Regions from separate parts of the Pseudomonas sp. 273 genome, predicted to be linked through region 2. Evidence: predicted binding sites of a transcription regulator. Region 2 holds the regulator's gene; each other region holds the start of a gene.
The links. Region 2 encodes FliA, which starts transcription of late flagellar genes. Its sites were predicted from a motif close to CTAAAGTTTNNNNNNNNNNNGCCGNTAA; they were not measured.
Positions count from the first base shown of each region.

Region 1: the regulator FliA is predicted to act here: its motif matches at 4,403-4,430, upstream of PKO50_RS19220 (methyl-accepting chemotaxis protein).
Region 3: the regulator FliA is predicted to act here: its motif matches at 3,482-3,509, upstream of PKO50_RS31165 (methyl-accepting chemotaxis protein).

Region 1 covers NZ_CP116775.1:4,218,023-4,223,692, reverse strand. Annotated here, with positions in the region: gene PKO50_RS19235 (hypothetical protein) at 1-244, opposite strand, end outside; gene PKO50_RS19230 (phosphoadenylyl-sulfate reductase) at 322-1,056, opposite strand; gene thrH (bifunctional phosphoserine phosphatase/homoserine phosphotransferase ThrH) at 1,244-1,861, shown strand; gene PKO50_RS19220 (methyl-accepting chemotaxis protein) at 2,220-4,364, opposite strand; gene PKO50_RS19215 (AI-2E family transporter) at 4,547-5,611, shown strand.
Region 2 covers NZ_CP116775.1:4,867,503-4,873,172, forward strand. Annotated here, with positions in the region: gene PKO50_RS22120 (chemotaxis protein CheA) at 1-647, opposite strand, end outside; gene PKO50_RS22125 (protein phosphatase CheZ) at 678-1,466, opposite strand; gene PKO50_RS22130 (chemotaxis response regulator CheY) at 1,486-1,860, opposite strand; gene fliA (RNA polymerase sigma factor FliA) at 2,110-2,853, opposite strand; gene fleN (flagellar synthesis regulator FleN) at 2,850-3,680, opposite strand; gene flhF (flagellar biosynthesis protein FlhF) at 3,829-5,133, opposite strand; gene flhA (flagellar biosynthesis protein FlhA) at 5,145-5,670, opposite strand, start outside.
Region 3 covers NZ_CP116775.1:6,809,612-6,815,281, reverse strand. Annotated here, with positions in the region: gene xdhB (xanthine dehydrogenase molybdopterin binding subunit) at 1-2,515, shown strand, start outside; gene xdhC (xanthine dehydrogenase accessory protein XdhC) at 2,526-3,347, shown strand; gene PKO50_RS31165 (methyl-accepting chemotaxis protein) at 3,585-5,513, shown strand.

The DNA of each region.
Region 1 (5,670 bases), 650 kb from region 2:
TCATGAACACGGTGAACACCTGCTCGCGGCCGTCGTCGTGGCGCACCACGAAGAAGGGCGCGCTGTCCACGCCGTACTGGGCGGCGACCATCCAGCCGGCGCTGCCCGGGTTGCGTTCGTCGGCCACCAGCACGCGGTCGATGCGCGGCAGGTAGCCGCCGTTCTCCAGGCGCTGCTGCACGTCCTTGCACTTGCCGCAGTCCTCGCCGTCGGCCAGGACCTTCTTGACCATGGTGATGCGCATGGGGCTTTCCTCTCGCGGTAGGGGCAGGGCCTACCTTAAGCGCTGGAGCGCCGGCGGAAAACCCGCCGGCGACGGCCTCAGCCCTTGGTGATCAGGTTGCCGGCGTGCAGGCCGCATTCCTTCTGGGTGGCTTCTTCCCACCACCAGCGGCCTTCGCGCTCGTGCTGGTTGGGCAGCACCGGGCGGGTGCAGGGCTCGCAGCCGATGCTGATGAAGCCGCGCTCGTGCAGGCTGTTGTAGGGGATCTCCAGCATGCGGATGTAGGCCCAGACTTCCTCGCTGCTCATGTTGGCCAGCGGGTTGAACTTGTACAGCGGCTTTTCCGGGGTGGAGAAGGCGCCGTCCACCTCGACCACCGCCACCTGGCTGCGGGTGCCCGGGCTCTGGTCCTTGCGCTGGCCGGTGGCCCAGGCGCTGACGGTGGCGAGCTTGCGCTTGAGCGGCTCGATCTTGCGGATGCCGCAGCACTCGCCGTGGCCGTCCTTGTAGAAGCTGAACAGGCCCTTTTCCTTGACGAAGGGTTCCAGCAGGCGCGGATCGGGGGTCATGACCTCGATGGCGATGCCGTAGTGCTCGCGCACCTGCTCGATGAAGCGGTAGGTCTCCGGGTGCAGGCGGCCGGTGTCCAGGCTGAACACCTTGACGTTCTTGTTGATCTTCCAGGCCATGTCCAGCAGCACCACGTCCTCGGCGCCGCTGAAGGAGATCCACAGGTCGTCGCCGAAGTGCTCGAAGGCGAACTTGAGGACGTCCTGGGGGGACTTGCTGGCATAGGTCGCGGCTATTTCGGCGACGTCGAACGGATGACTCATCAGGCGGTTTTCCACTTGTACTTGCGCGGTGCGCTATAAGACTGCCGATCTTAACAAAGGCAGGGATATGCCCCTAAATAACCATCAGGAAGGTCGACTGTATTCTTTGGGTATAAGCACCGCGTTGCGCCGGCCCGGACGAGCCGCTAGAGTGCCGCCTTCTGTCCAAACCTGCGGGGAATCGTTCGTGGAAATCGCCTGTCTCGACCTGGAAGGGGTACTGGTCCCGGAAATCTGGATCGCCTTCGCTGAAAAAACCGGTATCGAAGCGCTCAAGGCGACTACCCGCGATATCCCCGACTACGACGTGCTGATGCAGCAGCGCCTGCGCATCCTCGACGAGCACGGCCTGAAGCTGGCCGACATCCAGGAAGTGATCGCCACCCTGAAGCCCCTGGAAGGCGCGGTGGAGTTCGTGGACTGGCTGCGCGAGCGCTTCCAGGTGGTGATCCTCTCCGACACCTTCTACGAGTTCTCCCAGCCGCTGATGCGCCAGCTGGGCTTCCCGACCCTGCTGTGCCACAAGCTGGTCACCGACGAGACCGACCGCGTGGTCGGCTACCAGCTGCGCCAGAAGGACCCCAAGCGCCAGTCGGTGATCGCCCTCAAGAGCCTGTACTACCGCGTGATCGCCGCCGGCGACTCGTACAACGACACTACCATGCTCAGCGAAGCCCACGCCGGCATCCTGTTCCATGCGCCGGAGAACGTGATCCGCGAGTTCCCGCAGTTCCCGGCGGTGCACACCTACGAGGACCTGAAGCAGGAATTCCTCAAGGCGTCCAACCGCCAGCTCTGCCTGTAATGCCGGCGGGCCCATGGCCCGCGGTTCGAGGAAGAACGCCGTTTCCCGTCATGGGAAACGGCGTTTTTTGTTGGTTTCAGGAAAACACGGGCGGGCTTGTCGACCTGTGCCGAGGCGCCCTTCATAGGATGGGTGTGGGGCCGAGGTATTGGGGTTCCGGCCAGCGGCGGATAACCGCGAACGGTTATGCGCCCTACGAACTCGCCGGCTGACGCCGCATCGTCCGCCCACTCCGAACGGCCCCCTCTCCCTTCAGGGAGAGGGTTGGGGAGAGGGCGCTCTTACACCCAACGCCGTAGCCGCCGGGAAATCCTGTTCGCGAGCAAGCTCGCTCCTACAGGTATGGCGTCCCCGCCGATCACACCCGGAACTGCCCCATCAACCCCTGCTGGTGGTTGGCCAGGTCGTTCAGCGACTGGCTGATCTGCGCCGATTCCTGGGCCTGGCCGGACAGCGACTCGGTCACGTCGCGGATGCCCGCCACGTTGCGGTTGATCTCCTCGGCCACCGCGCTCTGTTCTTCGGCGGCGCTGGCGATCTGCAGGTTCATGTCGTTGATCACCCCCACCGCCTCGCCGATGCGGCGCAGCGCGGCCACCGCCTGTTCCACCTGGCTGACGCTGCCCTGGGCCTGCTGGTGGCTGCTGTGCATGGCGCTGACCACTTCGCGGGTGCCGTTCTGCAGGCCTTCGATGACCTGGCGGATTTCCTCCACCGAGTCCTGGGTGCGCTTGGCCAGGTTGCGCACTTCGTCGGCCACCACCGCGAAGCCACGGCCGGCCTCGCCGGCGCGGGCCGCCTCGATGGCAGCGTTGAGCGCCAGCAGGTTGGTCTGCTCGGCGATGGCGCGGATCACCTCCAGCACCGAGCCGATCTGCTCGCTGCTGGCGGCCAGGCCCTCGACCTGGGTCATGGCCTGGCTCATGTCGCGGGCCAGTTCGTCGATGGCGCGGGTGGTCTGGTCGATCACCGCCAGGCCGTCGCGGGTGGCGCCGTCGGCGCCGCGGGCGGCATCGGCGGCTTGCGCGGCGCTGTTGGCCACGTCGTGGGCGGTGGCGCTCATTTCCTGGGAGGCGGTGGCCACCTGCTCGATCTCGCGGAACTGCTGCTGCATGCCGGCGCTGGTCTGGGTGGACAGCGCAGCGGACTGGTCGGCGGTGGCGCGGGCGTCCTGCACCGAGGCCTTCACGTCGCGGATGATCGGCTGCAGCTTGTCGAGGAAGCGGTTGAACCAGCCGGCCAGCTCGCCCAGTTCGTCCTGGCCCTGGTACTTCAGGCGCTGGGTCAGGTCGCCCTCGCCGCTGGCGATGTCGCGCAGCATGCCGGCCACGCCGAGGATCGGGCGCGTCACGCCGCGGGCGGTCAGCCATACCAGCAGCAGGCCGAGCAGGGCGGCGAGCAGGCCCAGGCCGAGTTCGACGACGGTGCCCTGGGTACGTTGCTGGTCCAGCTCCTGCTGCAGCTTCACCGCCGGGCCCTGCAGGGCCTGCAGCGGCACGTCGATGAGCACGCCCCAGGCCTCGGCCTCGGGGATCGGGCGCAGCGGTTGCAGGGCGCGCAACTCGCCGTCGTGTTCGAGGACCTTGTGCTGGCCGGCGCCGAGCAGTTGCAGCAACTGCCCGCCCTGGGCGGGGTAGACCTCCTGCAGCTTCTTGCCGAGCTTGCCGGCGTCGGCGCTGTAGCCGGCGAGCAGGCCGGCGGGGCTGATGATGGCGACGCGGCTCTGGCCCTCGTAGAGTTCCTGGCTGCCTTCACGGGCGATTTCCTGCAGGCGGTCGAGGGCGATGTCCACCCCCAGCACGCCGACCAGCTTGCCGTCGACCTGCAGGGGCAGGGCGATGCTGGTCATGAGGATCTTGCGGTTGCCCACCTCGTCGACGTAGGGCTCCAGCACGCAGGTCTTGCCGGCGGCCTTCGGGCAGGTGTACCAGGCGTTGTAGGCCGCGCCGCTGGGGCCGGGGCTGGTGTCGGCGAGCATCTTCTCGTCCATCGGCTCGGCCTCCAGCTGGCCGGGGGTGGCCTGGGCCCAGTATTGCGAGAAGCGCCCCTTCTCGTTGCTGCCGAGTTCGGTGCGGCCCTCGGCCTGGGCGTCGCGGCCGTCCAGGGCGTCGGGCTCGAAGGCCAGGTACAGGCCGAGCAGCTCGGGGTTGGCCGCCACCGCGTCGCGCATCTGCCGGTTCAGTTCCTCGCGCAGGGCCAGGGTGTCCAAGCCGCGCTGGGCGGCGAGCTGGCGCATGGCCAGGGCCTGCCGGGCGAAGCTCTGCGCGTAGCGGTAGGCGTCGCTGAAGTAGCGCTGGATACGCATCGCCTGGATCTCGCCGCGGGCGCGCAGGCGGGCCTCGGCGGCGTCGTCCAGCATGCGGGTGCTGGATTCCTTCACCAGCGCGGTGCTGTGCTGCATGCGGTAGATCGACAGACCGGCGAGCAGCGAAACCACGCCGAGCAGGCACAGGCCCGCGAGCAGGGTGATCTTCCACTGGATGGAGAGGCGACGAAAAGGCATGGGGGTGTCCTCTGCGGGAACCTTGGGGGTGTTCGGAAATATCGGCGGCTGTGCGATTTTCTTTACAGACATTGCTGCCGTCCGTCGGCTGGGCCTCTGGAGCGCCAGTCTCGCGCCGGGTTGCACTTCGCCACCCATCTGCTGACTAATGTGCAGGCCACTCTCGGCAGATGGGATTGCACATGCTCGATTCGAAACTGGAAAACCGGACGTTCCTGATACTGCTGGCGGTGGTCAGCATCGCCTTCGCCTGGCTGCTGCTGCCGTTCTACGGCGCGGTGTTCTGGGGCACCATCCTGGCCATCATCTTCGCCCCGGTGCACCGCCGGTTGCAGGCGCGCCTGGGCGGGCGCAGGAACCTGGCGGCGCTGATCACCCTGAGCGCCTGCATCCTCATCGTGATCCTGCCGGTGATCTTCATCACCGGCTCGCTGGTGCAGGAGGGCGCCAACCTCTACCAGAGCCTGAAATCCGGCCAGCTGAACCCCGCCGGCCTGGTGCAGCAGGCCTTTGCCGCCTTGCCGCCGTGGGCCCACCAGTGGCTGGAGCGCTTCGACCTGGGCGACCTGTCGAGCCTGCAGGAGAAGCTCTCCAGCGGCGCCATGCAGGCCAGCCAGTTCGTCGCCACCAAGGCCTTCAGCATCGGCCAGAACACCTTCGACTTCGTCATCAGCTTCGGCGTGATGCTCTACCTGCTGTTCTTCCTGCTGCGCGACGGCCGCACCCTGGGCCGGCGGATCAAGCAGGCGGTGCCGCTGGACCACGAGCACAAGCAGCACCTGTTCACCAAGTTCACCACCGTGGTGCGCGCCACGGTGAAGGGCAACATCGCCGTGGCCGCCACCCAGGGTGCGCTGGGCGGGTTGATCTTCTGGTTCCTCGGCATCCAGGGCTCGCTGCTGTGGGGCACGCTGATGGCCTTCCTGTCGCTGCTGCCGGCCATAGGCGCGGGGCTGGTGTGGGTGCCGGTGGCGGCCTGGTTCCTGCTCACCGGGGCGATCTGGCAGGGCGTGGTGCTGATCCTCTTCTGCGTGCTGGTGATCGGCCTGGTGGACAACATCCTGCGCCCGATCCTGGTGGGCAAGGACACCAAGATGCCCGACTACGTGGTGCTGATCTCCACCCTCGGCGGCATGTCGCTGTTCGGCTTGAACGGCTTCGTCATCGGCCCGCTGATCGCCGCGCTGTTCATCGCCAGCTGGGACCTGTTCACCGGCCGCGAGGAAACCGAGGATTTGGCGGGGTAGGGGAGGGCTCGGTAATTATGAGCGCCGACCTTGCCGGCGGAGTCGCGGATAAGATCCGC
Region 2 (5,670 bases):
CTGGCGCCGCTGAACTGGCCCTTGCCGTGCAACTGGTCGAGCAGGGCCTCGAATTCGTCGTCGGTGATCTCGTCGCCGGCGCCGGCGGCCCCGGCCTGCGGCGGCTGTTCGGCCTGCGGCGCCTGGTCGCCCGGCTGCAGGGCGTCGAGCAGTTGCTCGAACTCGGCGTCGGTGATGTCGCCATAGGCGGCCGGCTCGGCGGCGGGTTCCGGCGCGGCGGCTTCTTCCTGGGGCGCGGCTTCGACGGCGTCGTCGTCGCCCGGTTCGGCCAGGCGCGCCAGCGCGGCGAGCAGCTCGGGGGTGGCCGGGGTCGGCTCTTCCTGGTCGCGGACCTGGGCGAACATGACGTTGACCGTGTCCAGCGCCTGCAGGACCACGTCCATCAGCTCGGAGGTGACGCGGCGTTCACCCTTGCGCAGGATGTCGAAGACGTTCTCCGCCACGTGGCAGCATTCCACCAGGGCGTTCAGCTGGAGGAAGCCGGCGCCGCCCTTGACGGTGTGGAAACCACGGAAAATGGCATTGAGCAGGTCCATGTCGTCCGGCCGGCTTTCCAGCTCGACCAGTTGCTCGGACAGTTGCTCGAGAATCTCGCCGGCCTCCACCAGAAAGTCCTGGAGGATCTCGTCATCGGCGTCGAAGCTCATTCGGTGCTCCCCACGGTGTGTTCACACACCTCAAAAACCAAGGCTGGACAACAGGTCATCGACATCGTCCTGACCGGATACGACGTCCATTCTCTTATCGGCAGCAACCTGCGGACCTTCACCCTTGGACGATCTTTCTTTTTCGACGGCCGTGCGCAGGCCCTCGTGGTCGTGCTCGATACCGGCGTAGCGATCCACCTGCCCGGCCATCCAGACCAGCTTGACCAGGTTGCTCTCCACCTCGGTGACCAGCCGGGTGACGCGCTTGATCACCTGCCCGGTGAGGTCCTGGAAGTCCTGCGCCAGCAGGATGTCGTTCAGGTGCGCAGAGAGCTTGCGGCTGTCCTGGGCGCTGCTGTAGAGGAAGGCCTCGACGCGCTTGGCCAGCTCGCGGAAGGCCTCAGGGCCCAGCTCGCGGCGCATGAAGCGCGACCACTGTTCCTGCAGCTCCTTGGCCTCGCCCTCGATGTGGCCGACCAGCGGCGTGCACTCTTCCACCAGGTCCATGGTGCGGTTGGCCGCCTTCTCGGTCATCTGCACCACGTACGACAGGCGGTCGGTGGCGTCGGCGATCTGCGACATTTCCTCGGCGTGGCGCGAGCGCGGGTCGATCTGGAAATTGACGATGGCGTTGTGCAGCTCGCGGGTGAGCTTGCCGACCTCCTGGTAGAGGCCGCGGTCACGGGCCTGGTTGAGCTCCTGGATGAGCTGCACGGCCTGCTGCACTTCGCCGCGCTCCAGGCTCTCGACCAATTCGCGCGCGTGTTTCTTCAGGGTCGACTCGAAGTCGCCCCCCTTGGATTCGTTGACGAGATCCATGACGCCCTCTTGGTCGGCTTCAGCCGCCGACCCGCTCGAATATCTTCTCGATCTTCTCTTTCAGCACCTGGGCGGTGAAAGGCTTGACCACGTAGCCGTTGACCCCGGCCTGGGCCGCTTCGATGATCTGGTCGCGCTTGGCCTCGGCGGTGACCATCAGCACCGGCAGGTGCTTCAGGCGCTCGTCGGCGCGTACCGCGCGCAGCAGGTCGATGCCGGTCATGCCGGGCATGTTCCAGTCGGTGACGAGGAAGTCGAAGTTGCCGCTGTGCAGCATCGGCAGCGCGGTGGTGCCGTCATCGGCTTCCGCGGTGTTGGTGAACCCCAGGTCGCGCAGGAGGTTCTTGATGATGCGCCTCATCGTGGAGAAGTCGTCCACGATGAGAATTTTCATGTTCTTGTCCAAACCTGCCTCCGTCCAGTCCCGGCGCGCAGTGGCGGGCGCGCCTTGAATACCCTTGGGCGGGCGCCCTGGCGGCGCCTGCCGTGTTGCTTGTCCGCGGCGGAGCGGGCTGCCGGCGCCTGCCGTCCCCTCCCCGCACGCTCGCCGGCCTTCATGGCGAAGGGCCAGCACCTATCGCGCCGACGGGATTCTATACGCCCCGCCGGAAAATTCCGTTACTTCCTTGTGTCCACCGGTCGATCAGTGCGCACGCCACTCCGACAGCCGGGCCCGCAGGCGCGCGGCGCACTGGCTGTGCAGCTGGCTGACCCGCGACTCGCTCACCCCGAGCACCTCGCCGATCTCCTTGAGGTTCAGCTCCTCGTCGTAGTACAGCGCCAGCACCAGGCGCTCGCGCTCGGGCAGCTTGGTGATGGCGTCGGCCAGCGCCTGCTGGAAACGCTCGTCCTCCAGGCCGTGGGAGGGCTCGTTGTCCAGGTGCGTGGTGTCTTCCGCCGGGCCCTGGGCGCCTTCCTGCAGCAGGTCGTCGAAACTGTAAAGGCGGCTGCCCTGGGTGTCGCTTAAGATCGCGTAGTAATCGTCGAGGCTCATATTGAGTTCGGCAGCGACTTCCTGATCTTTAGCGTCGCGTCCGGTTCGCGCCTCGATGGTGCGGATCGCGTCGCTGACCAGGCGGGTGTTGCGGTGCACCGAACGCGGCGCCCAGTCGCCCTTGCGCACCTCGTCGAGCATGGCCCCGCGGATGCGGATGCCGGCGTAGGTCTCGAAACTGGCTCCCTTGCCCTGGTCGTACTTCTTCGCCGCCTCGAGCAGGCCGATCATCCCGGCCTGCATCAGGTCCTCCACCTGCACGCTGGCCGGCAGCCGGCCCAGCAGGTGGTAGGCGATACGCTTGACCAGCGGCGCATAGCGCTGGATCAGTTCTTCCTGGGAATTGCGCGCCTGCGTCTTGCTGTACATAAGCGCTCCGGAGCCGCTCATCATACGGTCGAACCCGTGGTCGGATGCTGCACCAGGCGTTCGACGAAGAACTCCAGGTGCCCGCGCGGGTTGGCCGGCAGCGGCCAGCTGTCGACTTTCTGGGCGATGGCGCGGAAGGCCAGCGAGGCCTTGCTGCGCGGGAAGGCTTCATACACCGAGCGCTGCTTCTGCACGGCCTTGCGCACCGACTCGTCGTAGGGGATGGCGCCGACGTACTGCAGCGCCACGTCGAGGAAGCGGTCGGTGACCTTGGTCAGCTTGGCGAACAGGTTGCGCCCTTCCTGCGGGCTGTGCGCCATGTTCGCCAGCACGCGGAAGCGCGTCATGCCGTAGTCGCGGTTCAGCAGCTTGATCAGTGCGTAGGCATCGGTGATCGAGGTCGGTTCGTCGCAGACCACCAGCAGCACTTCCTGGGCCGCGCGGACGAAGCTGACCACCGAATCGCCGATGCCGGCGGCAGTGTCCACCAGCAGCACGTCGATGTTCTCGCTGATGTCGCTGAAGGCCTGGATCAGCCCGGCGTGCTGCATGGGCGAGAGCTGCACCATGCTCTGCGTGCCCGAGGCCGCCGGGACGATGCGGATGCCGCCGGGGCCCTGGAGGATCACGTCACGCAGGTCGCATTCGCCTTCGATGACGTCGGCCAGGGTGCGCTTGGGCGAAAGCCCCAGCAGCACGTCGACGTTGGCCAGGCCGAGGTCGGCGTCCAGCAGCATGACGCGGCGGCCGAGGTCGGCCAGCGCCATCGCCAGGTTCACCGAGACGTTGGTCTTGCCGACGCCACCCTTGCCACCGGTGACCGCGATTACCTGAACGGGATGCATACCCATAGTCTTACCTTGTCTCTTCATCGTCCCCGGCGCGGTGGGCGCCTGGGTCTGCCGGTCGCGGTGCTCTCCCGCCACCAGCGCTTACGGATCTGCTCGAGCATCCGTATCCGCCTGGAACCCCCGCGTGCGGGGGCGCCCCTGGAATCCGTCAGCCGACGTGTCGCGCCGGCTGCTGATAGAGGCCGGCGAACATGCCGGCCATGGTGTCCTCGCATGGCTCCTCGGGAGCCTGCAGGCTGACCGCGCGGCTGACCAACTGGTGCGCGCGCGCCACCTGCAGATCATCCGGAATTCGCGGCCCGTCCGCCAGATAGGCAACCGGCATGCGTTGTGCTATCACCAGCGCCAGGGCCTCGCCCAGGCTGCCCGCCTCGTCCAGCTTGGTCAGTATGCAACCGGCCAGGCCGCAGCTGCGATAGGCGTGCCAGGCGGCCTTGAGCACCTGGCTCTGGCTGGTCGCGGCCAGCACCAGGTAATTCTTCACGTTCAGGCTCTGCGCCGCCAGGGCCTCGAGCTGCATGCGCAGCGCCGGGTCGCTGGCCGGCAGGCCGGCGGTGTCGATCAGCACCAGGCGCTTGCCCGCCAGCGGCGCCATGGCCTGCAGCAGCGACTGGCCGGGGTCGACCAGGGTCACCGGCACGTTGAGGATGCGGCCCAGGGACTTGATCTGCTCCTGGGCGCCCAGGCGGAAGCTGTCCATGCTGACCAGCGCCAGGTTGTGCGCACCGTACTTGAGGACGTAGCGCGCCGCCAGCTTGGCCAGGGTGGTGGTCTTGCCCATGCCGGCCGGGCCGACCAGGGCGATCACCCCGCCCTGCTCCAGCAGGTCGGCGTCGGGGGTGCGGATCGAGCGCGCCAGGTGGGCCAGGAGCATGCGCCAGGCCTGCTTGGGGTCGGCGATCGAGGCCACGCGCTCGAGCAGTTGGCGGCCCAGGTCCGCCGGCATGCCCATGCGCTGCAGGCGGCGCCACAGGCCGGCCTGCTTCGGGCGCTGGTGCTGCAGCTGGCTCCAGGCGATGGAGCCCAGCTGCACTTCGAGCAGCTCGCGCAGGCCGTTGAGTTCGAAGCGCATGGCGTCCAGTGCCTGCTGGCTGACGGCGGCCGGCGCGGCGGCGGGCGCCGGGGCGGCCATGGCCTCGGCCAGGCTCGGGCGTTTGGCCGGCTCGGCGCCGTACAATTGACGGTCCTTGCGCGCGGTGGCGGCGGCGCGCACCGGGCTGTCCAGCTCGGCGCGGGCCTGGGCGATGCGCTGCTGGGTCTGGCGCAGCTCGGCCTCCAGCGCCGGGTTCGGCTTGCTGGCCGCTGCCGGCGGCTGGTAGTCCAGCGCCGCGGTCAGCTCGACACCGCCGGCGACCCGGCGGTTGCCGATGATGGCGGCATCCGCGCCCAGCTCGTCACGGACCAGTTTCATGGCCTGACGCATATCGGCGGCGAAGAAGCGTTTAACCTGCATGGCGCTGTCCTTCAGTTCTGTCCAACGGTGGCGACGATGGTGACTTGCTTGTTATCCGGAATTTCCTGGTAGGCCAGCACGCTCATGCTCGGCACCGCCATCCGCGCGAAACGCGACATCATCGCGCGGATCGGCCCGGCCACCAGCAGGATCGCCGGCTTGCCGAGCATTTCCTGGCGCTGTGCGGTCTCGACCAGCGAGCGCTGCAGTTTTTCCGCCATGCCCGGCTCCAGCAGAATGCCGTCTTCCGAACCTTGCCCGGCCTTCTGCATGCTGTTCAGCAAGATCTGTTCCAACCTGGGCTCCAGGGTGATCACAGGCAGCTCCGGCTCTAGTCCCACAATGCCTTGGACGATTGCGCGGCTCAGCGCCACCCGTACCGCGGCCACCATGGCGGCGGGATCTTGACTCTTGGCGGCAACGTTGGCGATGGCCTCGGCGATGGTGCGGATGTCGCGCACCGGCACCTGCTCCTGCAGCAGGTTCTGCAGGACCTTGAGCAGGGTGGACAGGGAAATCAGCCCCGGAACCAGTTCT
Region 3 (5,670 bases), 1.9 Mb from region 2:
CGACAGCGCCGAGCTGCACGTCAGCGGCGCGGCGCGCTACGTCGACGACATCAAGGAACCCCGCGACCTGCTGCACGCCGCCGTCGGCCTCACGGACATCACCTGCGGGGTTATCCACAAGCTGGACCTGGAGGCTGTGCGCAACGCCCCCGGCGTGGTCGCCGTGCTGACCCTGGACGAGGTGCCCGGCCACACCGACATCGGTCCGGTCTTCCCCGGCGACCCGCTGCTGGCCGGCGAGCGGGTGAAGTACCACGGCCAGGCACTGTTCGCCGTGGCGGCGGAAACCCAGCTGCAGGCCCGCCGCGCCGTGCGCCTGGCGAAGGTCGAATACGCCGAGGAAACGCCGCTGCTCGACCCGCTGCGGGCCAAGGCCGAGGAACGCTTCGTACGCCCGCCGCACTTCATGCGCCGCGGCGACGCCGGGCACGGCCTGGCCGCCGCGCCCTACGTACTGCAGGCCAGCCAGTTCGTCGGCGGCCAGGAGCATTTCTACCTCGAAGGCCAGGTGTCCATGGCCGTGCCCACCGACGATGGCAGCATGTTCGTGTTCACCTCCAGCCAGCACCCCAGCGAGGTGCAGAAGCTGGTGGCCGAGGTGCTGGCCATGCCCCTGGCCAGGGTCACCGTGGAAGTGCGGCGCATGGGCGGCGGCTTCGGCGGCAAGGAAACCCAGGCCGCACCCTGGGCCTGCCTGGCCGCGCTGCTGGCGGCGCGCACCGGACGCGCGGTTAAGCTGCGCCTGCCGCGCGCCGAGGACATGCGCGCCACCGGCAAGCGCCACCCCTTCCACAACCGCTACCAGGTCGGCTTCGACGCCGAGGGCCGGCTGCTCGCCGCGCAACTGGAAGTGGTGGGCGACTGCGGCCACTCGCCGGACCTCTCCGACGCCATCGTCGACCGCGCCATGTTCCACGCCGACAACGCCTACTTCATCCCCGACGTGGCCATCGCCGGCTACCGCAGCTTCACCAACGTCGTCTCGCACACGGCCTTCCGCGGCTTCGGCGGGCCCCAGGGGATGATGCTGATCGAACGCGCCATGGACGACATCGCCCGCGCCGTCGGCCAGGACCCGCTGGACGTGCGCAAGCTTAACCTCTACGGCGGCAGCGGCCGCGACCTCACGCCCTACCACCAGCGCGTGGAGCACAACCTGCTGGGCGAGCTGATCGAGCGCCTGGAAGCCAGCAGCGACTACCGCGCCCGCCGGGCCACCATCACCGCCGCCAACGCCGCCAGCCCGGTGCTCAAGCGCGGCCTGGCGCTGACTCCGGTGAAGTTCGGCATCAGCTTCACCGCCCAGCACCTGAACCAGGCCGGCGCGCTCATCCACCTGTACACCGACGGCAGCATCCAGCTGAACCACGGCGGCACCGAGATGGGCCAGGGCCTGAACGTCAAGGTGGCGCAGATAGTCGCCGAGGAATTCCAGGTGCCCCTTGAGCGCGTGACCATCACCGCCACGCGCACCGACAAGGTGCCCAACACCTCGCCCACCGCGGCCTCCAGCGGCACCGACCTGAACGGCATGGCCGCCCGCGACGCGGCCCGCACCCTCAAGGCGCGGCTGGCGGAATTCCTCGCCGCGCGCGAGGGCGTGGCGCTGCAGGAAGTGCGCTTCGCCCACGGCCAGGTGCAGGTCCGCGACAAGGCGCTGGACTTCGCCGAGGTGGTGCAGGCCGCCTACTTCGCACGGGTGCAGTTGTCCGCCACCGGCTTCTACCGCACGCCGAAGATCCACTACGACCGCGCCACCGGCCAGGGCCACCCGTTCTTCTACTTCGCCTACGGCGCGGCGGTGTCCGAGGTGGAAGTGGACACCCTGACCGGCGAATACCGCCTGCTGCGGGTGGACATCCTCCACGACGTCGGCCGCAGCCTCAACCCGGCCATCGACATCGGCCAGATCGAGGGCGGCTTCGTCCAGGGCATGGGCTGGCTGACCTGCGAGGAACTGAAGTGGGACGCCAAGGGCCGGCTGCTCACCACGGGGCCGGCGACCTACAAGATCCCGGCGGCGAGCGACGTGCCCGAGGACTTCCGCGTGGCCCTGTTCGACCGGCCCAACGAGGAGGACAGCGTGTACCTGTCCAAGGCGGTGGGCGAGCCGCCGTTCATGCTGGCCATCTCGGTGTGGTCGGCCCTGCGCGACGCCATCGCCAGCCTGGCGGACTACCGGGTGAGCCCGGCGCTGGACACCCCGGCGACGCCGGAGCGGGTGCTGTGGGCCTGCGAAGCGTTGAAGGGGCGGGCTGTGGATAGTTCGCTGGAGGACGCGTCATACCCTCACCCTAGCCCTCTCCCGGAGGGAGAGGGGACCGTTTCGCGTAAAGCGAAACAACGGAGTCAGCCGGACACTGTGGATAACAGGAAAACTCCCAATCTTCCTGCACACACCGAACTAGCCCCCTCTCCCTTCAGGGAGGGGGCTGGGGAGAGGGAACCCACCTCACCCACAACGCCGAAACACCCAACCAACACCAGCAACCCACCCCAGGACCCCACCCCATGACCCCACCTGGATGGACGCCATCGCCCGCCTGCGCGACGGCGCCGAGCCCTACGTACTGGTCACCGTCATCGGCGTCCAGGGCTCCACCCCGCGCGAGGCCGGCTGCAAGATGCTGGTCACGGCCGACGCCTGCTACGACACCATCGGCGGCGGCCACCTGGAACTGGCCGCCACCGAGCACGCGCGCCAACTGCTGCTGGCCGGCAAGGATGCCCAGAGCCTGGAGCACTTCCCCCTGGGCGCGCGCCTGGGCCAGTGCTGCGGCGGCCGCGCCAGCCTGCTGTTCGAATGCTTCGCGGTGCGCGGGCCGCAGGTGCTGCTGTTCGGCGCCGGCCACGTCGGCCGCGCCCTGGCGCCGCTGCTGGCGGGCCTGCCGCTGCGCCTGGAATGGGTGGACAGCCGCGCCGCGGAATTCCCCGCCGAGTTACCCACAGGGGTGCGCTGCAGCCTGCTGGACGATCCGCCGGAGGCTGTGGATAAGGCGCCGCCGGGCAGCTACTACCTGATCATGACCCACAACCACCCGCTGGACTATGCGCTGGCCGAAGCGGTGCTCAAGCGCGGCGACGCCGGCTTCCTCGGCATGATCGGCTCGCAGACCAAGGCCCAGCGCTGCCGCATGCGCCTGGAACAGCGCGGCTTTTCCACAGCCGCCATCGAAACCCTGCACTGCCCCATCGGCCTGCCCGAGGTACCCGGCAAGCGCCCGCTGGAGGTGGCCATCGCCGTGGCCGCCCAGGTCATCGCCCGCTATCACCAGGACGCCCCGCCACGCACCACCCGCAGCGGCGTCGAATGGAAAGCCCTGTGCACCGAGGCAAACCGCACGTAGGGCGAATAACCGTTCGCGGTTATCCGCCGCTACACCGCCCTCATGCCAAGCGCCTCGGCCAAGGCCGGAGCGCATCCGATACCGGGATCAACCCTTATCCGCCCAGCCCACGCCGAAAAACCTGACCAACGGGACAACAGTTTCCCGCCTCCTGGCCGATAACCCTTCCGGCCCCGTCCACACGCCCCGCATCCCACCCGCGAAAGGATTCGCCGCGCGACACGAGGACAACAACAAATGCGCCTTCGCAGCATCCAGACCCAACTCATCCTCAGCATGGGCGCCGCCCTGCTGCTCAGCCTGCTCATCGTGCTCGGCCTCTACGCCGTGCTGGTCAACCGCCTGAGCGAGCGCTACCTGCTCGAACAGGCGCTGCCGGCGAGCATCCAGGCCATCGCCAACGACTTCGAGCGCCGGCTCACCGGCCCGCTCACCGCCGCCGCCGGCATCGCCGACAACAGCCTGGTGCAGGACTGGCTGGCCGCCGGCGAGGACCCGGCGCGGCAGGCCGACTTCGTCCGCTACCTGGGCGGCATCCGTACCTCGCAGCAGGCCTTCGCCGCGCTCATCGTCAGCCGGGCCAGCGACGCCTACTACAGCGACAAGGGCAAGGAACGCACCCTGTCCCGCAGCGAGCCCCAGGACGCCTGGTGCTTCAACTTCATCGGCAGCGGCCGGCCGCAGGTGCTGAACATCGACACCGACGTCGGCAGCGGCGAACTCACGCTGTTCATCGACCGCCGCGTCGAACGCGACGGCAAGCTGCTGGGCATCGCCGGCCTGGGCCTGCGCATGGACGAGCTGTCGAAGCTGATCCGCGACTTCCGCTTCGGCCAGTCCGGCCACGTGTACCTGGTGAAGAACGACGGCCAGGTGCAGATCCACCCGGACCCAGCCCGGGCCCTCGGCAAGGCCCTGGCCGACCTGGTGGGCGGCGACGCGGCCCGGGCGCTGCTCGGCCAGCCGGGCTTCCACAGTAGCCGCTTCGAACGCGATGGCGAGGCCTACCTGGCCGCCAGCCTGCCGCTGCGCGACCTCGGCTGGACGCTGGTCAGCGAGGTGCCGGAGGCCGAGGTCTACGCCGACGCGCGCCAGGCCCTGCGCCTGTCCGGCCTGGCCGGCGCGGCGGTGGCGCTGCTCTGCCTGGGCCTGGTGGTGCTGCTGGCCCGCGGCCTGGTGCGGCCGATCCGCCAGGTGACCACGGCGCTGCTGGACATAGGCGCCGGCGGCGGCGACCTGACACGCCGCCTGGACGACTCCCGCGCCGACGAGCTGGGCGACCTGGCCCGCGGCTTCAACCGCTTCCTCGAAGGCCAGCGCCAGCTGATCGGCGCCGTGCTCGCCACCAGCCAGCAGTTGCAGCGCAGCGTGGCCGAGGTGGCGCGGGTTGTGGATAACACCGCGGAGCACGCCAGCCGCCAGCAGGAGATGACCGACATGGTGGCCACGGCGGTGAACGAGATGGGCAGCACCGTGCAGGAAATCGCGCGCAACGCCGAGCAGGCCGCCAGCGCCTCGCAGCAGGCCCGTGGCGAAGCCGGCCAGGCGCGCCAGGTGGTGGGCGGCTCGCTGCAGCATGGCGAGCGCATGTCCGCCGAGATCGGCCAGGCCGCCGAGGCGGTGAGCGACCTCGCGGCCCAGGTCGCGACCATCGACCAGGTACTGGCGGTGATCCGCGGCATTTCCGAGCAGACCAACCTGCTGGCGCTCAACGCCGCCATCGAGGCCGCGCGCGCCGGCGAACTGGGCCGCGGCTTCGCCGTGGTGGCCGACGAGGTGCGCACCCTGGCCGGGCGCACCCAGGGCTCCACCGACGAGATCCAGGCGATGATCCAGCGCCTCAAGCAGGGCGCCGAGCAGGCGGTCAGCTCCATGCACTCGGGCCAGGCGGCCACCGGCGAGGGCCTGGCCGCCAACCAGCGCGCCGGCGCCTCGCTGGGCGCCATCGCCGACCAGGTGGAGCGCATCAGCGACATCAACCACCAGGTCGCCGCCGCCACCGAGGAACAGAGCGCGGTCACCGAGGAAATCAACCGCAACGTCCAGGGCATCGCCGACCTGGCCCGCGCCACCGCCGGCGAGGTGCACCAGGGCCGCGAGCAATGCCACGCCCTGCGCGGCCTGGCCGACGACCTGCAGCGGCAGATGGGGCAGTTCCGCTTGTAACGCCGCGGCTGGACGTAGGGCGTATAACGCTCCGCGTTATACGCCGTTTGACCTTGGCGCCAGGCGCGCCTCGGAGCTGGCCCCGAAGCGCCTGTCCGGGGCGCTCCGGGTTCGGACCAGAGGCCAGGCATGAGGGTGGTGTAACGGCGTATAACCG